Regions from separate parts of the Sphingobium sp. VMM genome, predicted to be linked through region 1. Evidence: predicted binding sites of a transcription regulator. Region 1 holds the regulator's gene; each other region holds the start of a gene.
What was found. Region 1 encodes LexA, which represses DNA repair genes until DNA is damaged. Its sites were predicted from a motif close to GTTCCNCNCTTGTTCT; they were not measured.
Positions count from the first base shown of each region.

Region 2: a site for LexA is predicted at 1,457-1,472, ahead of recA (recombinase RecA). Genes of this name have one in related genera too.
Region 3: a site for LexA is predicted at 2,815-2,830, ahead of ACUCV3_RS15875 (ImuA family protein). Genes of this name have one in related genera too.

Region 1 covers NZ_JBXGSI010000007.1:26,761-31,183, forward strand. The annotation lists gene trpC (indole-3-glycerol phosphate synthase TrpC) at 1-194, shown strand, start outside; gene moaC (cyclic pyranopterin monophosphate synthase MoaC) at 191-676, shown strand; gene ACUCV3_RS10505 (molybdopterin molybdotransferase MoeA) at 673-1,857, shown strand; gene lexA (transcriptional repressor LexA) at 1,962-2,639, shown strand; gene ACUCV3_RS10515 (ComEC/Rec2 family competence protein) at 2,630-4,423, opposite strand, start outside.
Region 2 covers NZ_JBXGSI010000004.1:230,029-234,451, forward strand. The annotation lists gene ACUCV3_RS07545 (hypothetical protein) at 1-134, shown strand, start outside; gene recA (recombinase RecA) at 312-1,382, opposite strand; gene ACUCV3_RS07555 (response regulator) at 1,495-1,851, opposite strand; gene ACUCV3_RS07560 (hybrid sensor histidine kinase/response regulator) at 1,936-4,320, opposite strand; gene ACUCV3_RS07565 (DUF2062 domain-containing protein) at 4,404-4,423, opposite strand, start outside.
Region 3 covers NZ_JBXGSI010000011.1:152,876-157,298, forward strand. The annotation lists gene ACUCV3_RS15865 (error-prone DNA polymerase) at 1-341, opposite strand, end outside; gene ACUCV3_RS15870 (Y-family DNA polymerase) at 338-2,122, opposite strand; gene ACUCV3_RS15875 (ImuA family protein) at 2,037-2,717, opposite strand; gene ACUCV3_RS15880 (SOS response-associated peptidase) at 2,957-3,634, opposite strand; gene ACUCV3_RS15885 (hypothetical protein) at 3,693-4,106, shown strand; gene ACUCV3_RS15890 (hypothetical protein) at 4,133-4,423, opposite strand, start outside.

The DNA of each region.
Region 1 (4,423 bases):
ATTTCGCCCGCACCTATGAACTGGTAGGCAAGGCGCCCGACGGCTGCACCTTCGTCGCCGAAAGCGGCCTTGGCTCCCATGCCGACCTCACCGCCATGGCCGATCATGGCGTGCGCTGCTTCCTGGTCGGCGAAACCCTGATGCGCCAGGCCGATGTCGAGGCCGCGACCCGCAACCTGCTGACCGGCGCATGACCGGCCTCACCCATCTTGATGAAGACGGCGCCGCCCGCATGGTCGATGTCTCGGCCAAGGCCGTGACCGCACGCGAGGCGGTGGCCACCGGGCGCATCACCATGGCGGCCGACGCCGCGCAGGCGATCGCCGCCGGCCTCGTCAAGAAGGGGGATGTGCTCGCCGTCGCCCGTGTCGCCGGTATCATGGCGGCCAAGCGCACCGCCGAACTGATCCCGCTCTGCCATCCGATCCCGCTGAGCGCCGTCACCATCGACTTTGCCCTCCACGATGACGGCGTCACCGTCACCGCGACCGCGCGCACCGCCGGCCAGACCGGGGTAGAGATGGAGGCGCTGACCGCCGCCACGGCCGCCTTGCTCACCGTTTACGACATGGCCAAGGCGCTCGATAAGGGCATGATAATCGGCGATGTTCGCCTGCTCGCGAAGCGCGGCGGCAAGTCGGGCGACTGGACCGCGCCGGAGAGCAGCGACCGATGAACCTGATGCCGGTCGCGGACGCGCAGGCGCGGCTACTTGCCCTCGCCGATCCGTTGCCGGCCGAACTTGTGTCCGTCGCCGCTTGTGCCGGCCGCTGGCTCGCCACCGACATCAGCGCACTCCGCGACCAGCCCTGGGCCGATCTTTCCGCGATGGACGGCTATGCCGTGCGCGCATCCGAAGGCGCCGGGCCGTGGCAGCTGGTCGCCACCAGCAGCGCGGGCGACGCCGATATCCCGGCCCTGCAACCGGGCCAGGCCTGCCGCATCTTCACCGGCGCACCCTTGCCGGCCGGCGCCGACGCGATCCTGATCCAGGAAAATGCCACGCGCGATGGCGACAAACTGACCGCGCATGACGGCATATTGATGCCCGGCAGGCATGTCCGCCCGCTCGGCTCGGATTTCCACGCCGACACGCTGCTGGTCCGCGCCGGCAGCCGCCTCACGCCGGGCCAGATCGCGCTCGCCGTGCTGGGCGGCCATGGCAGCCTGCCCGTCGGCACCCGCCCGCGTGTCGCCCTGCTCTCGACCGGCAATGAACTTGTTGCCCCCGGCGCGCCGACGCCGCCTGGGTATCTCCCCTCGTCCAACGCGCCGATGCTCGCCGCCCTGCTCGCCGCCCTGCCCTGCGAGGTGATCGACCTTGGCATCGTGCCCGACGATCTCTCCGCCATGACGCAGGCGCTGGAACAGGCGGCCCAGGCCGACATCATCGTCTCGACCGGCGGCGCCTCGGTCGGCGACCATGACTATGTCCGCCCCGCCTTTGCGGCGGCCGGCGGCACGCTCGATTTCTACAAGATCGCGATGCGGCCGGGCAAACCGCTGATGGCCGGACGCCTCAGCAACGCAATCTTTCTCGGCCTGCCGGGCAATCCGGTCTCCGCTTTCGTCACCGGCACCCTCTTCCTCTGCCCGCTGGTCCGCCATCTCGCCGGATCGCGCGCGCCGCTGCCGCCGGTCGTGCAGGCCCGCCTTGCCGCCCCACTCGGCGCGACGGCGGAACGCGACGATTATCTGCGCGCCTATCGCGGCGCCGACGGCATCGTCTCGGTCACGTCGCAGGACAGCGCCGCCACCGCCGCCATGGCGCTGGCCGACTGTCTGATCCGCCGCCCGGCCGGTTCAGCCCCCGCCATTGCCGGCGACATGGTCGACATCATCCCCCTGACCGCCTGACTATCTGACCGCCTGACCGGCAAAAGCGGCGCATGGCTTAACGCGCTTGACTTGCCCCTTTCCGTTTCCTATGCGTTCTTCATTCGTTCCATGGAGGACCGCCGATGTTGACGCCCAAGCAGCAGGAATTGCTGAGCTTCATTCAGACCCGGCTGGAAGAAGGCGGCGTGTCCCCTTCGTTCGAGGAGATGAAGGACGCGCTCGATCTGCGCTCCAAGTCCGGCATCCACCGGTTGATCAACGCGCTGGAAGAACGCGGCTTCATCCGTCGCCTGCCCAACCGCGCCCGCGCGCTCGAAGTGTTGAAGCTGCCCGATGCGATGCACCGCGCGCCCGCGCCGGCCATTCCGACGCCCAAGGTGTCGGCGCCCGCTGTGCTGCTACCGACCGCCGCCAATGACGTGATCGAAATCCCGCTGCACGGCCGCATTGCCGCCGGCGTGCCGATCGAGGCGATGGAAAGCCACACCATGCTCTCCGTCCCCGCCGCCTTGCTCGGCTCGGGCGATCATTATGCGCTCGAAGTGTCGGGGGACTCGATGATGGAGGCCGGCATTCTCGACGGCGACTTCGCGCTGATCCAGCGCACCGATGTCGCGCGCGAAGGCCAGATCGTCGTCGCCCTGATCGACGATGCCGAAGCCACGCTCAAATATTTCCGCCGCGAAGGCGCGCGCGTCCGGCTCGATCCCGCCAATGCCGCCTATGAGCCGCAGATCTACGATCCGCGCCAGGTCCGCATCCAGGGCAAGCTCGCCGGCCTGCTGCGCCGCTACAACTGACCGGCCGTTCGGGGCCGGCGGCGCACGATCCAGGGATGCGCGTCGCCGGGCCGATGGACGGTGTGAACTTTGCCGCTTTCAAGGCCAATCGACAGGCCGCCGGTGCGGGACAGCAGCCAGCGGTCGATCTTCATCCAGCGCGGCCGGCACCACCAGGGCAGCCCCCGATCGCTGATGACGATATCGGCCGCCGCGCAATCCCGCTCCAATGTCGGCCGATCGACCAGCATCGCATTGCGCGTCACCAGCAAGCGCCAGTTGCGCCCGCCCCGCGGCAACGTCACGGCACACAGATCAGTCGAACAGCGCGCCTGCTTCATCGTCGCGATCGCCTCCAGCGTCCCGTCATAGCCCGCGCTCTCGCTCAGCACGTCGCGGACATAATCGCCCGCCCCCTCGCGCAGCAGCGCCATCGTTCCTGCCTGCGTCCGCACCGCGACATGCCGCCCGTCGCCGGTTACCACGATATCGGGCGGCGCCAGCAGCGCGATGCCGATCAGGCCAACCGCCACCGGCCCCACCCCCAGCCAGCGCCAGCGACTGCGCCAGAGCAGACACCACAGACCACCGACGACAATGATCCCGAAAATCCAGCCCGGCACCGCCGGTGCCAGCATCACCGCCATCGGGCTCGCCGCCACGCCATGCGCCACCGCCAGCAACAGCGCGATCGCCTTGGCCGTGAGCCACCAGAAGGGCGCGCCCAGCCCGACGAGGTCGAAGAGCAGCGCCAGCGCCTCCAGCGGCATGATGACGAAGGTGGTGAGCGGGATCGCGACCAGATTGGCCACCGCGCCCAGCAAACCTGCCTTGTGAAAATGGAAAAGGGCGATCGGTGCCAGCACCAGTTCGATGCCAAGCCCCGTCAACAGCATCGCCGCCACCGTCCGTCCGGCCTTGCGCAGCCAAGGCTCGTCCCGCGCCATCGCGAACATCTTGAACCGCCGATGCTCGCCCAGCGCCACCAGCGCGACCACGGCAGCAAAGCTCATCTGGAAGCTCGGCCCGATCAGCGCCTCCGGCCAGAAGACCAGCACCACCAGCGCCCCGGTCGCCACCAGCCGCAAGGTGATCGCCTCGCGCCCCAGCGCCAGCCCGCCCAGCACCAGCAGCGCCGCGATGCAGGATCGCACCGTCGGCACCTCCGCGCCCGTCAGCAGCGTATAGCCGATCCCCGCCAGCGCGCCCCCGGCCGCCGCGATCAGCATCAGCGGCCAGTCCAGCGCCGCGCGCGGGATCAGCGCCAGCAGGCGCAACAGCAGGAATATCACCGCCCCAATCAGCGCCGTCACATGCAGCCCGCTGATCGACAGAAGATGGGCAAGGCCACTGCGCCGCATCGCCTCGGCATCCGCTTCGGCAATCGCGCCCTGATCGCCGGTCGCCAGCGCCACCGCAATCCCCGCCGGTGCGCCCGCCACCTGCCCGCCGATATGATCGAACAGTCGCGCCCGCAGCGTCGGCCCCTCGCGCGCCTGCTCCACCATTTCGACCGGCGTCAGCGCCCGCCCGGTCGCCCCGATCCCCTGGAAATAAGCACGCCGCGCGAAATCGAACGCCCCCGGCACGCTCGGCGGCGCGGGCGGCATCAGGCGCACGCGAAAGCGCAGCACCGCCCCCTTACCCAGTCCTTCGGGCACATCCGCCTCCGCGATATTCACTCGGATCGCCGCGGGCAGCGCTGGCGCCTCGATCGGCCGCAGCCCCACGCGCACCATCTGTTGCGCCGGCAGCTTGGCCACCGCCGTCACCGTCCCCGTCACCTGTACGAATATGGGACGGGC
Region 2 (4,423 bases), on a different contig from region 1:
CCCAGGTGACCTTCGTCTCATCCGTGACCGACGGCACCCGCATCCGCTTTGGCGAAGGCCGCAGCGTCACCGTGACCGAACCGATCGCCGAGGTGCTGGATTCGCTCAACCGCGCCCTGCGGCCGCACGAATAGCGGTCTTTTCCCTCTTCCCCTCCGTTGCGCCTGCATGGCGACAGCCCTGTCGCGCGCCCGGCAGGTAAAAGGCCCGCCGCGCCATCGCGCGACGGGCCTTTTCAGAGCGTGAAGCCAGAGGTGGACGAAAGGCAGGATCAAGCGCCCGGTTGATCCGGTCGGGCGCGGTCGTCCTGCTTAGTCGTCATCCCCCGCTTCGGGTCCGGCCATCATCCCTTCGGCGACTTCCTCGGTCTTGCCGCGGATCGCCTTTTCCAGGCGGTCTGCCATTTCGGGATTTTCCTTGAGGAAGGTCTTGGCGTTTTCGCGACCTTGGCCGATGCGGACCGAGTCATAGGAGAACCAGGAGCCCGACTTCTCGACCAGCCCGGCCTTGACGCCGATGTCGAGCATCTCGCCGATCTTGGAAATGCCCTCGCCATACATGATGTCGAACTCGACCTGCTTGAAGGGCGGGGCGACCTTGTTCTTCACCACCTTCACGCGGGTCGCGTTGCCGACGATATCGTCGCGATCCTTGATCTGGCCGGTGCGACGGATGTCGAGACGGACCGAGGCGTAGAATTTGAGCGCGTTGCCGCCGGTGGTGGTTTCCGGATTGCCGTACATCACGCCGATCTTCATGCGCACCTGGTTGATGAAGATCACCATGCACTTGGAGCGGGCGATCGACCCGGTCAGCTTGCGCAGCGCCTGGCTCATGAGACGCGCCTGCAGGCCGACATGGCTGTCGCCCATCTCGCCCTCGATCTCGGCACGCGGCACCAGCGCGGCGACCGAGTCGACGACGAGGATGTCGATGGCGTTGGAGCGGACCAGCGTGTCGACGATTTCCAGCGCCTGTTCGCCGGTGTCGGGCTGCGACACGATCAGTTCGTCAATGTCGACGCCCAGCTTCTTGGCATAGATGGGGTCGAGCGCATGTTCCGCGTCGACGAAGGCAGCGGTGCCGCCGGCCTTCTGGGCTTCGGCGATCGCATGCAGCGTCAGTGTGGTCTTGCCCGAGCTTTCCGGGCCATAAATCTCGATGATGCGGCCCTTGGGCAGGCCGCCGATGCCGAGCGCGATGTCGAGGCCGAGCGAGCCGGTCGAGATCGATTCAATCTCGATCTTCTCGCGGCTGCCGAGCTTCATCGCGCTGCCCTTGCCGAAGGCGCGATCAATCTGGGCGAGCGCCGCCTCCAATGCTTTCTGTCTGTCCATTGTGCCTGTCTTCTTGGAATCGATGAGTGAGAGCATAGCGGTCATCGGCCTATCCCCTGTCAAGCGGATCGCGTCGAGTCACTCGGCGCCTGCCAATGATGTATCCTGTTTGTTCCTGTGGAACAAGAGGGGAACGGAAATTTCCTATCCTGCCTATTCAGTCGGCGAGAATCTTCTCCAGCGCGCGTTCCACGGCACCGATGGTGAAGGGCTTGGCGAGCGTCGGGCGATCGGCATGGCCCTGCGGCAGATCATCCGCCATGCCGCCGGTGGCGAACAGGAAGGGGATCGACTGCTGCGCCAATATGTCGGCGACCGGCCAGCTTTTTTCACCCTGGAGATTGCAGTCGAGCAGGGCGGCGTCGAACCCGCCCTCGCGCGCCAGGGCGCACGCCTCGTCCACCGACGCGGCGGTCGCGTGGAGGCGATAACCGAGCGCGTCGAGATAATCTTCCAGCATCATGCCGATCATCGCTTCATCCTCGACGATGAGGATGGACTTGCCGTCAGCCATGCGCCCTTGTCCCTTGTGCTTGCTTCCCATCGCTAGCCAAAGGGGCAGGCGATGCCCAGCATAATCGTTTGCCGGCGGCCAAGTTCATTCCGCCGCCGGTCGCATCGCCAGCGCGTCGCGCGCCGCTTCGGCCAACTGATTGACGGAAAAGGGCTTGGGCAGGAAGGCGACATTGGCGATGTCGATCGACTTGCGCAGTTGCTCCTCGGCATAGCCGGACATGAACAGCACGGGGAGGTCGGGGAAACTGCGTCGCGCCTGCGCCACCATGGCCGGGCCATCCATATTGGGCATCACCACGTCGGAGATCAGCAGGTCGATCTTCTCGCCGCCGCCCAGCACTTCCAACCCCTGTTCGCCGTCGCTGGCGGTCAGCACCTTGTAGCCCTGGCGGGTGAGGGCGCGTTCGGCCACGGCGCGGACCATATCCTCATCCTCGACCAGCAGAACCGTGCCGGTGCCCCAGGTTTCGCTGCGCTTGATCGGCGTCTTGGGCTTGGCCTGCTCGATGTCGCCGCCGGCATAGACCGGCAGATAGATGACGAAGCTGGCGCCCCGGCCCAGCTCGGATTCGGCGAAGATATAGCCGCCCGACTGCTTGACGATGCCATAGACGGTGGAAAGGCCAAGGCCCGTGCCCTTGCCCAGTTCCTTGGTGGTGAAGAAGGGCTCGAAGATCTTGGACAAGATGTCGGGCGGGATGCCCAGCCCCGTGTCGGACACGCGCAACGCGGTATAGTCGCTGATCGGCAGAATTTGCTGCCGCATCTCGCGCACGCGGTTCGCCGGCACGCCATAGGTCTGGATATTGAGCGTGCCGCCTTCGGGCATGGCATCGCGGGCATTGACCGCCAGGTTGATGATGACCTGTTCCAGCTGGCCGGGGTCGGCACGCACTGCGCCGAGGTTGCGGCCATGGCTGACGTCGAGCTTCACATTCTCGCCGAGCAGCCGCTTCAGCAGGTTGGAGACGTCGGCGACGATGTCGGGCAGCTGCAATATCTGGGGGCGCAGCGTCTGCTGGCGCGAGAAGGCGAGGAGCTGGCGGGTGAGGCCCGCCGCGCGATTGCTGTTCGACTTGATCTGGGTGATGTCGTCATAGTCGCTGTCGCCCGGCGTATGGCGCATCAGCATCAGGTCGCAATGGCCGATGATGGCGGTCAGGATATTGTTGAAGTCATGGGCGACGCCGCCGGCCAGCTGGCCGATCGCCTGCATCTTGGTCGCCTGCGCGACCTGACGCTTGAGCTTCGATTCCTCGCTATTATCCTTGAGGCTGAGCAGCACGGCGGCCTCGCCCAGGCCGCGCACGCCGGCAAGGCTGAGCGCGATCGGTTCCTCGGGCTGTTCGCGCATGCGCACGGCGATGTCGCCCGACATTTGCGGGCCGACGGCAAAGCGGCGTACTGCATCGGCCACCGCCGCCTGATCCTCGCGCACGACAAGGTCGCCGGGATAGCTGGGCGTTTCGGCATCCTTGATGCCGGCGGCGCGGGCGAACGCCTTGTTGACGAACAGCACCCGGCCGTCGCGGTCGGCCATGGCGAGGCCGAAGGGCAGCAGCGAGAGCAGGGTTTCGATATAGGAAAGGGCGGAGGTGCCGCCGCCGCCGGCCGGCTCGTCGATCAGCAGCAGCAGCATCGGGCCGTCCTGCGCGCCATTCTGGACGCCGCCCGGCTGCGACGCACGGCGCAGCGGCACCTGGAGCAGGCGCAGCGGCAGGCCGCCGCTTTCCTCGCGCGCCAGGAACAGCCGGCCCTTGTCATCGACCCGCATATGGGCGGCGAAATCGCGGCCGGTGATGTTGGCGTCGATCCGTCCGGCGGCGCGCAGCAGGAAGGCACCGTTGGCGGCGCGGATGCGGCCCTCGCCGCCGATCATCACCGCCATGATGCCGGCTTCGCCCAGTTGCCGTCCGGCTTCGCCCGTCAGCACGCGATGGACATCGTCGAGCGCGCTGGGCTGGCGCATCGGGGTGAAGCGCCAGAGCAGATAATCTTCGGAGCGACCGGTGCGGGTGATGTCGACGTCGAGGCGCAGGGTCGCATGGGCGATCGCCTCCACCTTGGCCTCGCCATCGCGCCAAGCGGCGCGGGCGGCGGCGGTCAAGCTCTCGATCAGCGAGGCATCGGCATTGACGGCCGGGGGCGAGGGGTAGCCGGGGAACCATTCGCCGAACAGGTCGCTCGCGCAGACCAGCCGGCCGGCGCGGTCGGTGACGGCGATCGCCATGCTGGAGGCGTCGGCGGCGGCGCGCGCCACGGTCCAGTCGGGCACGGCATCACTGGCGGACAGCGGCGGGGGGTAGAGGCGGCGATACCAGGCGAGCAGCGCGGCGATGGTGATGACCGTGGCGGCAAAGCCGGCGGCCAGCGCCCAGTCGCCAATGGCATAGAGGACGATCGCGGCGGAGGCGGCCGCGGCGAGCGCGAGCAGGGGCACGAAGCTGCGCGACGGGGCCTGCCCCATCCACGCCTCATCATCCCTATTTACCCGCGCGACCATCGGCGCCGTCCCCTTAAGCCCTTACAATGGAACCATGACGCCACGGATCAGATCCGGGCGATCTCTT
Region 3 (4,423 bases), on a different contig from region 1:
GGCTGCAGGTCGTGCCAGTGCAGCAGGCACCCGCCCTTTCCCGCCCGCCTTTTTCCAACGGTCAGGAGCCTGGTGATCCGTGACCATGCTGATCGATCCGTCGGGTAGAGGATCAGACGACGCCCGCAGGAGAGATCAACACGCGTGCCGGCGATCGACCGAACTCCCGTCGCCTTTTGCGCCTCCCAGGCGCGCACGACCCCTCCTACGGTCCCCATGTCGGCTATTCCCAACGACGGATAGCCAAGCAGAGCCGCCGCCGAGAACAGTTCCTCGGGGCTCGACGCGCCGCGCAGCAGCGAAAAGTGCGTCAGCACCTGCAGCTCGACATAGGCGGTCATGCGAAAACACCATGGATCCACCAGCTAAGATCGCCGGTGTCGTCGTCCATTCCGTCGCCGCGCCGGAACAGCCAATACCGGCCGCCATCCCCGTCCTCGACCCGGAAATAGTCCCGCACAGCCCAGACTTCGGCATCGCGCCGCCACCACTCGCCGTGGATGCGTTCCGGCCCATCGCCAGCAACGACACGGTGAGGCTTACCCCGCCACTCGAAACGGCGGGGCGGTTGGTCTGGCAGGAGCGCGATGACGCCCCAGAGCGGCTCCGGGCGAACCAGTAGCCTGACCGGACGTTGCCATGCCGGCCAATCCCCCGGGAGGTCGATCGGACTGCTGCGCGTCACCGCCCGCTCTGGTACGTGGCTCTCAACCGGGGCAATCCGGTAGACGGCTCCGCTGCCGATCCGTCCCGCAACCACGTCGACGAGGCGGGCTGGGTCTCGCGTGACTGTATCGCCGGCAAGGACGGCGCCCAGATCGACTGCATCCATCGGTTCTGTGTGAGGCGCTGCCAGCCGGAATTGTTCGACACCCACGCCCGGGTCGATGCGCTCGATCCGGAGCTTCAGCAGGCGCAGAAGGTGGGGTACATCGCGGGTAGGCCGGGAAGTGCCGATGCCCACGATCTGCTCACTGCCGTCGATACGCAGACCGGCAAGCCGGAGCGATCGAACGCCAAGCCCTCTTGTCTGCAACACCTGGGCAAGATCGCCAAGGAGATCGACCATCACTTGCTCGATCGCGTCCGCGGTGCCGATCGGCTCGAGCAGCCGGCGCTCGACCATCGGGGTACTGGGGTCCACACGCGGGGTGATCGGCTCTGCAACGCTTCCGAGCGCTTGATCGAGGCGGGTGATGGCGGGTAGGCCGAGCCGTCGCGCCAGCGGTCCCCGCGCGACCGGGAGGAGATCGGCCACCGTATCGAAGCCGAACCGCCGTGCCGCACTCAGCGCTGTCGAAGTCAGTCGAAGGGACGCGATCGGAAGCGGGGAGAGCGCGGCGGTGATCGAGCCGGGCGCCACGCAAGCGAGGTCTGCACCACCGAACCGAGCCAGCGCATGGGCAGCGCCAGGAGTCTCGGCGACCGCGATGCGCGCCGTAAATCCTGCGCGTCTGCAGAAGGCGAGCAGCCTCTGACAGAAGCGGCGCTCGCCGCCATGGAGGTGTGCGCAGCCGGTCAGGTCGATCCACAGCCCATCGGGATCAGACACGGCTGCGGTCGGAGACCAGCGCCGGACCGCAAGTAGGGCCAAACGATCGAGCAGCGCCGCATCCGCTTCGGGTTCGGCGGGGCGCAGGTCGAGGTCCGAGACGAGCGCACGCGCATGTGTAGCCGCCATGCCAACATGGATGCCCAGCGTCTGCGCTCCCGGGCAGGCGGCGACGATCTCTTCTCGGCGCCCTACCTTGCCGAACAGAGCGAGTGGGGCATCCGCAGCCATGGCGGCTGCGTTGCCTTGCAAGGGTACTGTCGCCGGCTTTGCTTTGAACGGATGCTGCGCCGCCTCCGAACGTCGGCCGAGTTCGCGTGCCGGTGGTTGCGAGTGCTTTGGCAGGCTTGCGATCTGCGCCTCAACTTCGGCGCGCGACGGCAAGCCTTCGCGGGCCCAGCGCGCGCCCGGTCGCCAACCGCCGCCGCGCGGAACCGAGCAAGCACCGGGATCATCGTCGACGGGGAATTGAAGCGCCGGCCGGCTAGGCGGCGGCGTGGCGGACCGTTCCTGCCGTCTCAGCCGCTCGATGGCCAAGTGCGGCAGGAACGCGGAGACGACCCGTCTCATCGCTGCCCTCCACGATCAGGGAGAAAGACACGCCACTACGTTGGCGGGCCAGTTCGACCGTCCAGCGCGGCCGTCCCACGCCGCTGACCTCGAGCCGCTCGGACGGTGCGCTGGCGATCCGCCAACGTGTCCAGGCAGCGGACGGTTCGGCCAGTGGATCCTGACCGAGACGACGCCTTCGCCGCAGGAGCAGGACGGGAAGGTCCGCATCCGCCGCGGCAAGCTGCAGACGACGTGACGCCACCATCGAGATCCTTTCGGCCTCTGCCACGATCACGGCCGGCGTCCCGTCGCGGATCGCGTCCTCAACAACGGCGAGGAGCTCGGTGTCGTCGCGTGGTTGGGCGTGGATGACCGCAGCCGAGGCAAGGCCCGCTTGCGCCAGCGCGGGTGCGTACAGGTCGCTGCGGCAGCTGACCCACAGGACGGGACCATTGCTGCTCGCCGCCTCCCGTGCGGCAATACCACAGAGGAAAAGCGTCGTGGCTGCATCGTCGACAAGCGAGCAGGTCTGCGCTGTCGCCTCGTGCAGTGCTCCGGCCCTCAGACCGCCGCTCGCGAGCCGTTGGTCGAGCTCCGGCACGCCGAATGGCATCGTTCGATACTCTGCGAGCGGGGTCGCGATCGAGCGAAGGCGGGCTATGTGGGCGGGGCGAGAATCGACGGCAGGCATGATCAACTAGACTCGGAGTGTTCCCTCTATGTTCCGCCAAGAGGCGTCACGGGTCAAGCCGTTCAATTCCGATGGATCCTCTTTAGGTTCGCTTACGGGTCAACCGTCAGCAGCTCTTCTACGCTGCGGGCGAGCAACCGATGTGAGCAAGTTGGTGGCAGTCAGGCGTCGATCTCGATGAGGTCGTCGGCCGGGGTCTCGACCTGGCGGATCATCTCGCCGGCGTAAGGCTGGACGAGCGCCAGAGCGTCGGCCGCACTGCCGTCGAGCCATTGCAGCAGGTCGCAGGGTCGCAGGATCACCGGCATAGCCTTTGGATGCCACGGCTTCACGAACTCGTTAGGGTTCGTCGTGGCGAAGGCATAGGCCTCGCCCCGCTCGGTCGGGCGCCACAGGCCGGCGAAGAAGCCGATCGGCTGATCCGGAAGGGCAAACCACATCTGCCGCGGCTTGCCATCGTCGCCGGTGCCACCTTCAGGATGCGGCTCGGCGAACCAGGTGAACGGCACGATGCAGCGGCGCTCAGCGCTCGCGATGGATGGCTTCCACATGGACGAGGCGAGGTTCCGCGCGTTCGTGACGTATTTGTCGAGCTTGATTTCCGGGTTGCGCTTGCTCGGCACCTTGGTCGGAAAGCCCCATTCGAGCAGCACCATCTCCAGGGGCCGGTTGCCGGCCGCGCTCCGGCGCACGATCGGGCCATGTCTGGCCGTCTTCTTGCCGGTCGGGAAGATCTCGCGCGCTGGCGGGAACACCTCGTCGGGCGCATAGGGCGGCTCGAACCCGCACGCGCGCATGACGGCGGCCTGTTTCGCGGAGATGCGGTAGCGGTTACACATGCGCGCGGTTCTGCCACGTTCAGGCGGGACTGTCAGGCGATCGGCGGTAGGGAGAACGATGAAGCTGACCAGTGACGCCGTCGAGGTGGTGAACCGCAACGCGCTCGTCACCGTGGCGCTCAATCAAGGCTACAACGTGTATCTGCCGGTGTACGACAACGGCATCGATCTTATCCTCCTCAACGAGGCGACCGGCGACACCAGGCTCGTGCAGCTCAAGGGGCGGTGGACCATCGACAGGAAGTATATCGGGAGAAATATCTGGGTGGCGTTTCCGGATCGTGGTGTCTGGTATGTCGCTCCGCATGACGAGATGCTCCGCTTGGGCGAGCGGCACACCGGCACCGATAGCTGGGCCAGAGGCACCTACAGCAAGAGTCCTCTGAGCAAGACCGACCGAGAGGAATTGGCGGCCTATCGGTTTGGCGAGCCGGACAGCGTTATGGAGGATGCGGCGAAGCTCGGCGGATGAGGGTGAACGTCAGCCTCTTGGCATCCTTAGAGAGCGAGCCCGATACATAGCAGGATGATGGCGGCCGAGCCGGCGACGAGTTTGCCTCCAGCGAGAACGCGCGCTGGTCGACCGGAACGTAACCGCTTGCCTGTCCTGTCCAGGCCCGTCCGGAGCCCGAGCACGCCATCGGCCGCGAGCACACTGCCGATGATGAACAGCAGAACCGAGAATCCCTTGGCGAAGGCGTGCGGCGTCAGGCCGGTGATGATGAAGGCGGCGACCAGCGCTATCGTGAGGAGCCCGTAGAGGGCGAAACCCACGTCCAGCAGGCCGCG